3 regions of the Paenibacillus sp. S28 genome follow, and region 2 is predicted to be linked to each of the others. Evidence: predicted binding sites of a transcription regulator. Region 2 holds the regulator's gene; each other region holds the start of a gene.
The links. The regulator LexA, encoded in region 2, represses DNA repair genes until DNA is damaged. The targets are predictions, from matches to a motif close to CGAACATATGTTCG.
Positions count from the first base shown of each region.

Region 1: a site for LexA is predicted at 2,203-2,216, ahead of addB (helicase-exonuclease AddAB subunit AddB). Genes of this name have one in related genera too.
Region 3: a site for LexA is predicted at 1,758-1,771, ahead of recA (recombinase RecA). Genes of this name have one in related genera too.

Region 1 covers NZ_JACVTM010000002.1:255,768-260,692, forward strand. The annotation lists gene IAE55_RS05545 (hypothetical protein) at 1-904, opposite strand, end outside; gene IAE55_RS05550 (SRPBCC family protein) at 1,177-1,602, shown strand; gene IAE55_RS05555 (ArsR/SmtB family transcription factor) at 1,605-1,982, shown strand; gene addB (helicase-exonuclease AddAB subunit AddB) at 2,286-4,925, shown strand, end outside.
Region 2 covers NZ_JACVTM010000002.1:860,861-865,785, forward strand. The annotation lists gene IAE55_RS08485 (sensor histidine kinase) at 1-1,358, shown strand, start outside; gene IAE55_RS08490 (response regulator transcription factor) at 1,333-2,523, shown strand; gene lexA (transcriptional repressor LexA) at 2,619-3,245, opposite strand; gene IAE55_RS08500 (LysM peptidoglycan-binding domain-containing protein) at 3,485-3,865, shown strand; gene IAE55_RS08505 (DUF896 domain-containing protein) at 3,967-4,149, shown strand; gene IAE55_RS08510 (hypothetical protein) at 4,400-4,915, shown strand.
Region 3 covers NZ_JACVTM010000006.1:149,488-154,412, forward strand. The annotation lists gene pgsA (CDP-diacylglycerol--glycerol-3-phosphate 3-phosphatidyltransferase) at 1-91, shown strand, start outside; gene IAE55_RS16445 (competence/damage-inducible protein A) at 220-1,506, shown strand; gene recA (recombinase RecA) at 1,842-2,903, shown strand; gene IAE55_RS16455 (regulatory protein RecX) at 3,053-3,829, shown strand; gene rny (ribonuclease Y) at 4,156-4,925, shown strand, end outside.

The DNA of each region.
Region 1 (4,925 bases), 610 kb from region 2:
CTGCGGCGAGAATTTTGTGGCAGCGCGCGAAGGTGGCGCCCATCCAAAACACCGCCTCACGATGGAGTCCTTGTTCAATTAACGTTATGCTCCCGTCGATGGCGATCGGGCGGGAAACCGGGGAAATGTCGCTGCTGAAGAAAAAGGGCGTTTTGGCGGCGGCAGCCGCGGTGTCGAAGGTCCGCTCGAGCGACCTGACATGCTGCATCGCCCGCTCCGGCTCCAAATCGGCACAGCCGAGATGGCGAAGCAGCTCGAGGTACAGCGAGCTCAGGCCGTAATCTTCCAATACGCCGCGGACGGCTGCGTAACGGAGCCGCACCGTCGGGTTTTTCAGGGCGGCGAGCAGCAGCACATGCGTGGTGATGCCCGTAGGGAAGAGCCAGGATGTGAACAAGTCATGCAGCGGCAGGGACAAGTCGAGGCCGAGCAGAGACCGCTTAATTTGCTGCAGGACGTTTTCGCACCGCTGCCGCACCCAGACCTCATCGGCAAAATGCCGGGATACTTCTGAATACAGGCGATGCAAATGGCCATGGGGATCGGAGATGATCGTATTCACCCGGAACGGGCCTGCCAGATGGTGCGAGACGAGCACCTTTTGCACCGAGGACAGCTCAGATAGGGAGATGTAAGAGCCTTCGATCAGGGTATCCCGATATATGAACTTACCCGGTTTTAACGGCGGCTCCGCCAGTTCGGACACGACCATTACGTCGATATCGGAGCTTGGAGACATCGGGGCATCTTCCGGCATTCCGATCGTGGAACCCGTAAAATAAGCGCCCATAAATCCTTTTTCCTTTGAGGCTTGGTGCATCACCCAGTCCGCTGCAGCGGCTCTTGCTGAACCGACCGTCCCGGGCTGATTTTCAGACGAGCTTGAAGTATCCTTGATATCCACCGTATTTCCTCCCTTTGCCTTAAAGTGGGAACGTCCTCATTATAGAATGTCAGGTGAAAAATGGTAGACTGTTTGTTTTTGGAAATATGAGCTATAATAGCAATATAAGGAGCCGAAAGGCTCCTTTTTTCGTTGGATTCCGGCTTACGGGCCCCAAGAAGGACAAGGGGTTGACATGAAACCAAAAGGTTTCGTATAATCGATGCGAAACCAAATGGTTTCGCATTCGAATGTAAACCGGTTTGATTGACTGCATATGGAGGTACTTATACATGGAAAACTCAACAAACAATGCTTTGCCTGATATCCGCCACACCGGCGTATTCCAGGCTCCGATCCAGAAAGTGTGGGAGGCGGTGGCGACTCCCGAAGGGCTGTCCGCCTGGTTCATGCCCAATGACATGCAGCCCGTCGTAGGCCACGAATTTCACATTAATGCCGGTCCGTACGGCATGTCGCCGTGCAAGGTGACCGAAGTGGATCCGCCGCACCGGCTGGCGTTCCGCTGGGGCAAGGACTGGACGCTTGCTTTCGAGCTGAAGGAGCTGGACGGCAAAACGGAAGTGACGCTCATCCACTCCGGCTGGAGTGCGGACCAAGTGACCGAGTTCAACCAGCCGCATACGATCGTGCGCGAGACGATGGACCAAGGCTGGGCCGGACTCCACCAGAAGCTGGGCAGATACGTCGAGGCTTAAGCATGACCGCGACTGCGTCCAAGCACGACGTATTTCAGGCCGTGGCCGACCCGACCCGGCGCCAGCTGCTGAAGCTGCTGTCCGATCAGGAGATGCCCGTGACGGTTCTCAGCAGCCATTTTCCGATGAGCCGGACGGCGGTTTCCAAGCATCTGCGGATTCTGTCGGAGGCAGGACTGGTGAAGGAAAGGAAGGTCGGCCGCGAGACGAGGTACCGGCTGGATCCGGGGCCCTTGCAGGAGCTCAAGGATTGGTACTCCTATTTTGAACGCTTTTGGGAGAACAAGATGGCAGCCCTGCAGCACTTCGTGGAGTCGGATGGTTCCGAACGCTTCCCTGCCCCGCTGACCCTTGTGGAAAAGGAGAAGGAACAAGATTAGCCGGTGATTCAATCGCTCTATACCGAACCATGATCCCTGCATGATGGCCGGGAGGCTGGAAACTAGCATTCGTAAAAAACTAGCGAAACAAGAGACAGCGGTACAAGAGGATCACCTCCTCCTGTACCGCTGTTTGGCATGCCGGGAAACGGCGTTCCTTCGGTTTGATCGTATCTGGAAAATTGTAAAAAACGGTAAGTGCCTCCTTTTTACAGTTCCGCAAACATACGTTCTTTTCAAAAAAGGTTGTGTTATACTTATATTTAATAGTTTTCGAGGTTTACATACGAAGGAGGCAACACCATGTCGGTTCATTTTCTGATCGGACGATCCGGTAGCGGCAAGACGACGGCGATCCTAAGCGAGATTACGTCCCGGCTGCAAGCAGAGCCTAAGGGCAGCCCGCTGATCCTGCTCGTTCCCGAGCAGGGCTCATTCCAGGCTGAGCACAGCCTGGTATCATCGGGCGCTGTCAAAGGCAGCGTCCGTGCGCAGGTTCTCAGCTTCCGGCGCCTGGCGTACCGGGTGATGCAGGAGACCGGCGGGTCGGCGAGAGTCGGCATCAGCGAAGAAGGCAAAAAAATGCTGCTGTACAAAATCATTCAGCGCCGCAAAGAGGAGCTGAAGCTGTTCGGTGCCTCCGGTGACCAGCTGGGTTTCATAGGCAAGCTGAACGAGCTGTATACCGAGCTCAAGCGGTACTGCGTAGATTCCGCCGTGCTGGAAGAGCATTTGACCCAGCTGACGGAGCAGAAGGCGGCCGCGCCGATCCTGCGCTATAAGCTGGAGGATTTATGGACGGTGTACCGCGACTTTGAACAGGAAATATCACCGCTTTATATAGATGATGAAGATACGCTCGTCACTTTGGCTGAAGGGATTCGCCGCTCGTCTTATGTTAAAGGTGCGGACGTATGGATCGACGGCTTTCACGGGATGACTCCGCAGGAATACGGGGTTGTTCGCGAGCTGATGGCCCATGCGTCATCGGTCACCATTGCGCTCACGCTGGACAAGCCGTACCACGGCAGCATGCAGCCGCATGAGCTGGACCTGTTTCACCCGACCGCCACGACTTACATCAAGCTGAGAGGAATGGCCGACGAGCTGGGCATCGAAACGAACGATTCGATTATGCCGGCATCGGACCTGCCCAAATTCCGCCTCAGCCCGCGTCTTGCTCATTTAGAGCGCGGTTATGACCGGCGGATTCCCTGGAAGGGGCAGGAGAAAGATCAGCTTCAGGAAACCGAAGGGATTTCACTCTATGCGGCCGAGAACCGGCGCACCGAAGTGGAAGGGGCTTTGAGGGAGATGCTGCGCCTGGCCAGGGAGGAAGGTGCGAGATACCGCGAAATGGCCGTGTTTGTCCGTAATTTGGGCGATTACGAGCATTTGGTGGAGCCCCTGTTCCGGGACTACGGCATTCCGTTCTTTCTCGACCAGAAGCGAAGCGAGCTGCACCATCCGCTGGTGGAGTTTATTCGTTCCGCATTGGATGTCGTGCGCCGGAACTGGCGGCATGAGGACGTATTCCGCTGCATCAAGAGCGACCTGCTGCTTCCGCTGGACGGGTCGCTGGGACGGGAGGATATGGACGTGCTCGAGAACTACGCCCTCGCCTGCGGAATTCAGGGATACCGCTGGACGGACGGCCGTCCGTGGAAAGCCGTTCCGAGCCTGTCCCTGGAAGAAAACGGCTACGACCGGCGCAAATCCGGAGAGCAGCTTCTCAGCCTGATGGAGCACTGCCGGAGGGTGGTCAGCGAGCCGCTATTGGCATTCGGCAAGCGGGTGAAGAAGGCGGGCAGCGCCGAGGAGCTCAGCACAGCGGTCTTCCGTCTGCTCGAGGAAGCCGACATTCCCGAGAAGCTGGACCTGTGGAGCCGCGAAGCGCTGGAGTCCGGGCGTCCGGAGGCGGCGAGGGAACACCGCCAGCTGTGGGATGCGGTCCTGGAGCTGCTGGATCAGATTGTGGAAATGATGGGTACGGAGAAGATGTCCTTCGAGCTGTTTGCCGGCATTCTGGAAACGGGGCTGAGCGAACTGAAGCTGGGCCTGGTTCCGCCTGCGCTCGACCAGGTGCTGGTCGGCAATATGGACCGGACGCGGACAGGTGGCGTAAAGTACGCGTTTCTGCTCGGCGTCAACGACGGAGTCATCCCGGCCGTGTTTCAGGATGACGGGGTGCTGACCGAACAGGAGCGCTCCCTGCTGTCGCAAACCGGAATGGAGCTGGCTCCTGGCATTTCGCGCAAGCTGCTCGACGAACGGTTCCTGATTTACAACGCCTTGACCTCGGCCAGCCGGCATGTATGGGTCAGCTATCCGGCCGCAGACGATGAGGGCAAGGAGCTGCTGCCGTCCGAAGTGGTGCGGCATGTCCGCAAAATGTTCCCCGGTCTGCCGGTTCGCCGCCTGTCGGCGCAGCCATCGGCAGAGCAGCGGGAAGAAGAGCTGCTTGCGTATTTGTCCCACCCCCGCCAGAGCCTCAGCCATTTGATCATTCAGCTGCGCAAATGGAAGCAGGGCGCGGAAATCCCGCAGCTGTGGTGGGATGTGTATAACTGGTATATCCGGGAACCGGAATGGAAGGGGCCGCTGGATATGCTGCTGCGGTCGCTGTTTTACCGCAACGATACCCGCCAGCTGGAGCCGCAGACCAGCCGCAGGCTGTACGGTGCCAAAATCCGGACAAGCGTATCCCGCATGGAGCGATTCGTTGCCTGCCCGTTTTCACACTTCGCTTCACATGGGCTGAAGCTGCGCGAACGGCAGCTGTACCGCCTGCAGGCGCCGGATATCGGCCAGCTGTTCCACGCGGCGCTGACCCAAATGGCGCTGCGGCTGCAGGAACAGAAGCGGAGCTGGGGAAGCCTGACGGCCGAAGAGTGCCGGCGCGAAGCGGAAACAACGGTAGAGCGCCTCGCTCCAATGCTGCAG
Region 2 (4,925 bases):
GGCTCGGGATGATGCCGGGATCGCCGATCAACACGCTGCAGCAGAAAGAGAACGTCTTTGTGTTCGGACGGAAGCTGTATGATCTGAACACGCACAAGCAGCTTGGCATCATGGTCATCGAAGCGAATCCTTCGTCCATCATGGAGGCGATGTCCAATGTGACGATCAGTCCGGGCAGCCGCGTGTATCTGATCGATCAGAACAACAGCATCATCGCTTCGACCGGTAAAAAAGGGACGGAGGCGCCGGACTTTGCCAGCATTCCGAAACCGGGTGCCGAGGACGGTATTCTGGTGGACGACAGCTCAAGCCAGCTGGTGGTTGCTGCCAATACGCCCATGGCGGGCTGGACGATCTACGGATTTACCCCGAAGCACGACATTCAGGCGGAAGTAAACCAGACGACTCAATATCTCGTTATCGTCCTGATCGTGCTGATTATTGTCTCGACGGTTCTGGCCACGCTGGTATCGCGCAACATTGCTTCCCCGCTGAAGCTGCTGATCCGGGAAATGAAAAAGGTGGAGATGGGCAATTTCAGCGGTTCGGTTAATGTCGATTCGTTTGACGAAATCAACAGCCTGGTGTCTTCCTTCAACCGGATGGTGCACCGGATGGATGAGTTGATTGAGACGATCAAGGTCACGACCGTCAGCGAGAAGAATGCGCAGCTGCAGGCGCTGCAGTCCCAGGTGAATCCGCATTTTTTGTACAACACGCTGGACATGATCTACTGGATGCTGGATGAAAAGGGGAATGAACGCCTCAGCAGGGTCATTCTGTCGCTGTCGCAAATGTTCCGTTACAGCAGCAACTGGGAGGAGGCCTCCAGGACGACGCTGCGTCAGGAATTGGAACAGATCCGGCATTATTTGACGATCATCGAGAACCGGCTGGAAGACAGGCTTGTACCGAAAATCGATGTGGATCCGCAGTGGATGGACGTCACGCTGCCGAAAATGACGATTCAGCCGATTATTGAAAACGCTGTAAAATACGGACTGGAGCCGCTGGATCGGCAGGGCATGCTGCTCGTTACGGCGGAGCAGGTCATGGACGATCTCCATGTCGTCGTTCGGGATAACGGGAGGGGAATGAACGAAGACACGCTGATGCGGGTCAGAAGCTTGCTGGAGGGCGGCAACCGCACTTCGCCCAAAGCGGAGGACAGAGACGGCCCCGTGCTTCGCCGTGGCATCGGTTTGAGCAATGTGCATGAGCGGATCCGAATGATGTTCGGCAGTCCGTACGGTTTATACTTGGACAGTCAAGAAGGGGAAGGAACGACGGTAACCATCCGTTTACCAATCCGGCACCAAGGAGGAATGGAAGATGAACATTTTAGTCGTGGACGATGAGCATGTGATCCGTGACGGAATTAAGCGCACCATCCACCGGGCCTATCCGCAGCATTATGTTCACCTGGCGGCGAATCCGGAGGAAGCGGTTCAGCAGCTGCGCAGACACCGGATTGACCTGGTGCTGACCGATATCCTCATGCCGGGAATGACGGGCCTTGAATTGATGCAGCTGTGCCAAGGCAGTTATCCGCATATCAAATGGGTCATTATTTCGGCTTATTCCGAGTTTTCCTACGCCCAGGAAGCCGTCAAGCTTGGGGCTAAGGACTATATGCTCAAGCCGATCGGGAAAGAGCTGCTGCTCTCCATGATATCCGGACTTGCTCAGGAGATGGATCGGGAGAATGAAATCGTGCGCGAGGCGGAGCTGCTGAAGTCTAACCTGAAGTATTTGCGCGAGGCGGTATTTCAGCGCTGGGCGAGCGGACTCGATACCGGGCGCCTTGACGTCGCCTCAATAATTGAGAGCTACCCCGCATTCCAACTGGTAATGGTTAAGATGGAGAGCGACGCGCCGGTGCATCTGGAGCATTTTATTATTGAAAATGTGCTTGGTGAGCTGATTGAAGCGCACGGCTGCGGATTTGTGACAAGCATGGACGAAACGAGCCTGATCGGCCTCGTCTCGCTGGGGGAAGAGGGGGGCATGAAACGCCTGACGGATGAGCTGCGCGCTAACTTGAAACGATGCGTCAAGGTGCCTTTCCAAATTCAGTCGACGGGACTCATCACAGACATTCACCGGGTGCCGGAGGAAGTGCGGCGGATGCGCCAGGAATCGGCATCGCTGGAATACGAATACAACAACCCGGGCGGTAACCGAGCGATCGAGGTTGCGGTGCAGTACATCAAAGCGCACTATCATACGGATCTGTCCCTGGAAAAGGTAGCTTCGGTCGTGTTCCTGAATCCGGTCTACTTCAGCCAGCTGTTTAAGCAGAAGACAGGAAGCGGCTTCAAGGAATACGTCACCAATCTGCGGATCGAACAAGCCTGCAAGCTGCTGCTGCAAACGCATCTGAAGCTGGCCGACATTTCGGACAAAGTCGGATATGTGGACGTCAAGCATTTTACCCAGGTGTTCCGCAAAAAGACGGGAAAAACCCCGACGGAGTACCGTCTGGAGCAAACGGCGGATTCCCGTGAGGCGTGTCCCACCTGAATCATCCTGCCTTGATCCCAACGCCGAAAAGAGCCCTTGACCTTCCTGAGTAAGGAAGAGCAAGGGCTCTATTGCTGCTTGTCCAGCATCATCTGCTAGTGAATATCGCGGAACAGCCCGACGACTTTGCCCAGAATGGTGACATGGTTCAGACGCAAAGGTTCGTAAGCCGGGTTCTCCGGTTGAAGCCGGATATGGTCTTTCTCTTTGTAAAACGTCTTCACGGTTGCTTCATCCTCATCCGTCATGGCAACGACGATGTCCCCGTTATCGGCAGTCTGCTGCTGTCTCACAATGACGTAGTCACCGTTATGAATGCCCGCCTCGATCATACTGTCCCCAACGACGGAAAGCATAAATACTTTCTCATCTCCGACATAGTGCTGCGGCAGAGGGAAGTAATCTTCAATGTTCTCCGTTGCCGTGATCGGCACACCCGCTGTGACCTTGCCTACTACGGGAACTCTGGCGATCGTATGCGTGAACAGATTGCTGCTCTCGGATTCTTCTTGTCCCAACAGTTCAATGGCACGAGGCTTCGTAGGGTCTCTGCGGATCAAGCCTTTCTTCTCCAGTCGGTCCAAATGGCCGTGTACGGTCGAGCTGGAAGCCAACCCAACCGCCTCACCGATCTCTCGGACGGACGGAGGATAACCCTTGGCGCGGACTTCATTTCTGATAAATTCCAATATCGCTTGCTGCCGGCTAGATATCTTTGACATTCCCCATCAACCCCATTTAGTAACGTTTGGTAAAATTATAACATAGAACTGCCGTTCGTACAAACATAAGTTCTAAATGGTTTTGCTTTGATGGAGCGGGATTTTTGCGGCTTCTGAATGAAGGAAACCCGCCTCTAAAAACATAAGAACAATTGTTCGAAAAAAGTATTGAACAAAACAAATGTTCGTGTTATATTGTTCTCATAAAACAAGAACAAACGTTTGGAGGCGTAATATTTATGCTGAAACACACTACATACCAAAGTATTTATAATAACCCATCCGTTAACCCATCCATCAATGAAGCTATAGCATCTCCTTGGTTGAAGAAAGTACAGTCCATCGTGCCAGGCCCTGCCTTGATCAAACTGATCTTGGCGGCCCTGATTATTTTGGTGGGATGCACAGGTGTCGTTCGCGTATTCGCGGGAACCTCGGATGATGTTCGGTTAGAGAAAAATGTCATCGTTCAGCAAGGCGATACATTGTGGGGAATCGCTTCTGCCCATAAGCCGGAAGACATGGATATCCGAGCATACATTATGGCGGTGAAGAAGTATAACGATTTAACCAGCAGCGAAATTCAAGCCGGAGAAGTATTGGCACTCCCACAATATTAATAGAAGATAAATGATCAAGAGCTTGGAAAGGTGTGAACCTTGACAAGCTCTTTTTATCATGGCAAAGTTAGGTATGACTTGAATATTGGAGGAGTAATTGTATGGATATCGACAGCGTTGTAGAGAGAATTAATGAGCTTGCGCGCAAGCAAAAAGAATCCGGTTTAACCGAAGAGGAGATCGAAGAACGGGCCAAGCTTCGTGAGAGATACCTTCAGAATGTCCGCAGAAATTTCAGACAGCAGCTGGACTCGATTGAATGGGTGGATGAAGAGAAGAAATAACACCAGCTGGATTAGACTCATACATTCGATCATGGTATAGACTGACTCAAGGTTTTGTATGGCTCACTACCGATAACAGAATGCTTCTATGTAAGCGCACCCGGTTTCCTTCATTTGTTTTTCTATTATATAGAATGTGAAACTACATGAATAAATGCTGTAAGCAGTATTGGGCCGTTATATATTAGGAAGTAAATGCAAAACTTTCGTTCAAACTATATAGCCGAAAGCATTTTGAGGAGGTTCGTGAATGGCCCGTTCATGGGAAAGAAAGGTAAGAAAAAATTCAGCGCAGCTGGATAAGCAGAGAAAGAAGCAAGGCAAGCCTTCCATCTACAGCGCGGGGGGGCCTTCAGCTGACATTTATAAAGGAAGAAACTATGTGCTTCCGATTACGATGGTCGCTCTGGCTGCGGTCTACTTTCTGCTCGGGATGATTGGACAGGAGGGTACGGCGGGCAACAGCAGCATGACCTGGATCATTATGGCCATGTACGTGTTCCTGGGCTTGATGATCTTTTTGCGCAGGCCTTTCCTGCGTGTAGAGAAAAACGCCGTATCGACGATCAAGTTCAACCGGGATCGGCGACTGACCGCAGACAATATCGCCAAGATCAAGCTGGCCAAAGGCTCTGTCGTGATTGAGCCGAAGGGCAAAGGCGGCAATTGGGTGTTCACGCGCCTGATTAACCGCTACGACACCGATACCATAGGGGAACGTCTGGAGCGTTTTGCGCAGACCCACAATATCCCTTTGGAAAAATAAACAAATATAA
Region 3 (4,925 bases), on a different contig from region 2:
TGCCATCTGGGCAGCGGCTTTGATCACGATTTACTCGGGAATCGATTATTTTGTCAAAAACAAAAAACTGCTTCAGCTTTCCAATGTGTAAGGCAATAGGGATATCCTATTGCTTTTTCTTTCCACCAAACGCTGTGGTACGGATAGGCTAAAAACGTGTAAAGTGTTCAATATAGGTATATCCATTCTACTTTACGATAACAGGGAGGCCAATCAAGGATGAAAGCAGAAATCATTGCAGTCGGTACGGAGCTGCTGCTTGGACAAATCGTGAATACCAACGCGCAGTACTTGTCGCAGGAGCTCGCGGCAATGGGAATAGACGTCTATTACCAGACAGTCGTCGGGGACAACGCCTCGCGGCTTCAGGGTGCCATTGAGCTTGCTTCGCAGCGCGCGGATATCCTGATCCTGACCGGAGGCATCGGCCCGACCCAGGACGACCTGACCAAGGATGCCCTGGCGGCGCATGTCGGCCGCTCCCTGCACATTGACCGGCTGGCGATGGATCAAATCGAAAGGTTCTTCGCAGGGCGGGGGATCGACATGACGGAGAACAACCGCCGTCAGGCGCTCGTCATCGACGGCAGCACGCCGCTTCCGAATGAAACGGGATTGGCCGTCGGACTCGCGCTTGCCCAAGAGGATAACTTCTACATCGTTCTGCCTGGTCCTCCAAAAGAGATGAAGCCGATGTTCGACCAGCAGGCGAAGCCGTGGCTCCTTCAACACGCCCTGACTGACGAAATGCCGATTTACTCCAAAATGCTCAAGTTTGCCGGCATCGGTGAATCGCTGCTGGAGGATCGGCTTCTGGACCTGATCGACGGGCAGACCGATCCAACGATCGCTCCTTATGCGAAGGAGGGTGAAGTGACCGTACGCATCTCCACCAAAGCGCCTACAGAGCAGGAAGCCATGGAGAAACTGAATGCGATGCAGGGGCAAATTCAAAGCCGGCTCGCAGACCATATGTACGCCAGCATGGACGTGCCGATCGAACGGATCATCGTTGACATGATGGCGGACCGCGGGATTACGCTGAGCGCCGCTGAGAGCTGCACAGGAGGCATGCTGATGGAGAGCATCACTTCCATTCCGGGCAGCGCAACCATGTTCGTGGGAGGGATCGTCTGCTACTCCAACGAGATGAAGGAGAAGCTGCTGCATGTCCCGCATGCGCTGCTGGAAGGAGACGACGCACCGGGAGCGGTGAGCGCCGAAGTGGCCGAGGTGCTTGCCGAGAACGTTCGGATGATCACGGACAGCGACTTCGGCTTATCCGTCACGGGTGTAGCGGGTCCGGGGTATTCCGAACGCAAACCGGTCGGCCTCGTGTACGTCGGGATCGCCCAACGCGGACAGAAGACCGAAGTGTTTGAGCTGAAGCTGAACGGCAACCGCGAAACGATCCGGGTCCGCTCGGTCAAAACGCTGCTGTACCGGTTGTGGCAAAGACTGGTATCTACCGATCCGGCCACCGGGGTGTCCAAGGATCAGGTTTGAAGTTGTGCAGCCGCCCGCCAGGCGATATAATATAACCATACGGAAGAACCGTGCAAAAATAAGTTTGCCGCGGTTCTTTTTCTTATGGTTGGAGTAGGGGCGGAAGCCTGTTCCAGTGCGGACTCTTGCATCCGATCATCATAGAAGAACAAACGCCCGCAGGGGACCCCCATATTTGGCGGGCTTTCCTTGCGGCGGTTGGTTTAAGGTACGGCGGCATGATGATGAGAGGAGAATGCCTGGCAAAAAAACGAATGTATGTTCGAAAAAATGCTTGGCAAACGTTCCAAAACAAGGTATCATAATAGTATAAACGGGTGAAGGATGTGAGTTTATTGTCAGATCGTCGTGCTGCGCTTGAAATGGCGCTTCGTCAAATAGAGAAACAATTCGGTAAAGGTTCAATCATGAAACTCGGTGAGTCGACACATATGCAGGTGGAAGTTGTTCCCAGCGGCTCCCTGGCTCTAGATATAGCACTTGGTATTGGCGGACTTCCAAGAGGCCGCGTTGTTGAAGTATATGGACCGGAATCTTCCGGTAAGACGACGGTGGCCCTCCATGCCATCGCGGAAGTACAGAAAGTCGGTGGACAAGCTGCTTTCATCGATGCGGAGCATGCGCTTGATCCGTCGTATGCCAACAAGCTTGGCGTCAACATTGACGAGCTGCTGCTGTCTCAACCGGACACTGGTGAGCAAGCGTTGGAAATTGCGGAAGCCCTCGTACGCAGCGGCGCCGTTGATATTATCGTCGTGGACTCGGTTGCAGCGCTCGTACCGAAAGCGGAAATCGAAGGCGAAATGGGTGATTCCCACGTAGGTCTGCAGGCTCGTCTGATGTCCCAGGCACTGCGTAAGCTGTCCGGTGCGATTGCGAAGTCGAAGACGATTGCGATCTTTATCAACCAGCTTCGTGAGAAAGTCGGCGTCATGTTCGGTAACCCGGAGACGACCCCCGGCGGCCGTGCGCTGAAGTTCTATTCTTCTGTTCGTCTGGATGTTCGCCGTATTGAGAGCATCAAGATGGGCAATGATGTAGTGGGTAACCGGACGCGGATCAAGGTTGTCAAGAACAAGGTGGCTCCTCCGTTCAAGCAGGCGGAGATCGACATCATGTACGGCGAAGGCATTTCCAAGGAAGGCAGCATTATCGATATCGGTACGGAATTGGATATCGTCAATAAGAGCGGTGCCTGGTACTCCTATGAAGGCGAGCGCTTGGGTCAGGGCCGCGAGAATGCGAAGCAGTTCTTGAAAGAAAATCAGCCTATTTCGGAAGCGATCGAGAACAAGATCCGTGAGGCAAGCAATTTGACGACGACGGTGAACGCGCCGACTGCGGAAGAAGCAGCGGCTGAGGAACGCGAAGAACAGGAATTGTTAGAGCTGGAATAGGGTTATCGTTTGAAATCGTATTCTGTAAATATGAATAGAGATTATAATGAGGACGCTCGGTGATAACCTGTCACTGGGCGTCTTTTCTCATATAGAGGGTGCGGTGCTGTTACAGGATGACATTGAACACGTGATGGGATGTGAGAGAGATGCGAAAAGGAAATAGCCATGAACATCAGGAAGGGCAAGGGATTCATGAAGAGCAGGGAATCCATGAGAAGCAGGGAATTCATGAAGGACTGGCCGGGTTCCCGGACGATGAAACCCTGCTGATCACGGAGGTAGAGCGTCTGGCCAAGCCGAGAGGGCGTTATTTGATATCGTTCGGACCCTACACCCTTTCCGTCCACGAAGACGTCCTCGTGAAGTACCGGATGGTCAAGGGGAACGCCTTTACGAAGCAGGAGCTGGAGGAAATCGTTGTAGCGGACGAGCGGCAGCAGGCTTATGTCGAAGGATTAAAGGCGCTGGAGCGGAAGCCGCGGACACGCAAGGAAATTGAAATGAAACTGCGGCAGAAAGGCATCGAAACGGGATCGATTGAGTATGCGCTGAACCGGCTGGTGGAAGAAAGGCTGGTGGACGACGAAAGCTATGCCAGGCAGTGGGCGCAGCAGCGAATCAGGAACCACCGCAAAGGCAAGGCCTGGATCAGGCAGGAGCTTCAGCAGAAAGGCGTCGATAAGTCGATTATATCCGAGGCGCTGGCCGAAGTCAGTTCCGATCAGGAATTTGAGGCAGCCCTGGCAGCCGGCCGAAAGAAATGGAACCAGACGAAGGGCGAAGCTGCCGATCGCAAGCGCAAAACGGGGGCTTATTTGATGAGGCGGGGATACTCCGGAGAGCAGGTCCGAAAGGTCATCAATCAGCTGCTCAAGGAAGACGCTTATCCCGATGATGAAGAGGAATATTTTTCATTCGACTGAGGAAGAAGTTGACACAATATGAAATGCCCTCTCTTGACAATATCTTTTCACAAATACTAAAATGAAGATGAATCTATTCCTGTAAAAAGCTCTTTTTTCCTTCCAAAAAAAGGTTTTTTATTGAAAGATTCTAATTTCTCTCCAATTCATATGAACTACCCCCGCCTTATCCCGCCTCTAGGGTAGCACGGGTTTTGTACAACCTTCCCATGGGGAAGTTGTGCAGATGGAAAATGATTGAAGTACGTATGATGAATTGAAATGAATGGACAACTGTAGAAGATCCCAAGGAATACCTTGGAGGAACCAACGAGGAGGTGAACTGAATGCCTATATGGCTATGGGTCGTTCTCGTTGTTGCCGCATTGTTCTTGGGGTTCGTGATTGGATATTTTATTCGCAAATCTCTTGCAGAGGCTAAAATTTCTAGTGCTGAAGAAGCTGCTGTACAGATCGTGGAAAACGCGCGTAAGGAAGCAGAAGCACTGAAGAAGGAAACGGTACTGGAGGCTAAAGACGAAGTACACAGAATCCGGACCGAAGCTGAAAAAGACACTCGTGAGCGTCGAAATGAAATTCAACGGCAGGAAAGACGATTGTTGCAAAAAGAAGAGTCGCTGGATAAAAAAATTGAATCGCTTGAACGTAAAGAAGAGCAAGTGGCCAACAAGGAGAAACGCATCGAAGAGACTCAACAGCAGATCGATTTGATTTACAAGAGCCAGGTCACGGAACTGGAACGTATTTCCAGTTTGACCATGGAAGACGCACGAAGCATTATTTTGAGCAATGTAGAGCAGGAAGTTCGCCATGAAACCGCTCAAATGATTAAAGATATTGAGCAGCAGGCGAAAGAAGAAGCTGACAAGAAATCCCGTGAAATCGTAACGCTCGCCATCCAGCGCTGCGCTGCAGATCATGTGGCGGAGACCACCGTATCTGTGGTGACGCTGCCGAATGAGGAGATGAAGGGACGGATTATCGGGCGTGAAGGCCGGAACATCCGTGCACTGGAAACTCTGACCGGTATTGACCTCATTATTGATGATACGCCTGAAGCTGTAATTTTGTCGGGGTTTGATCCGATCCGCCGGGA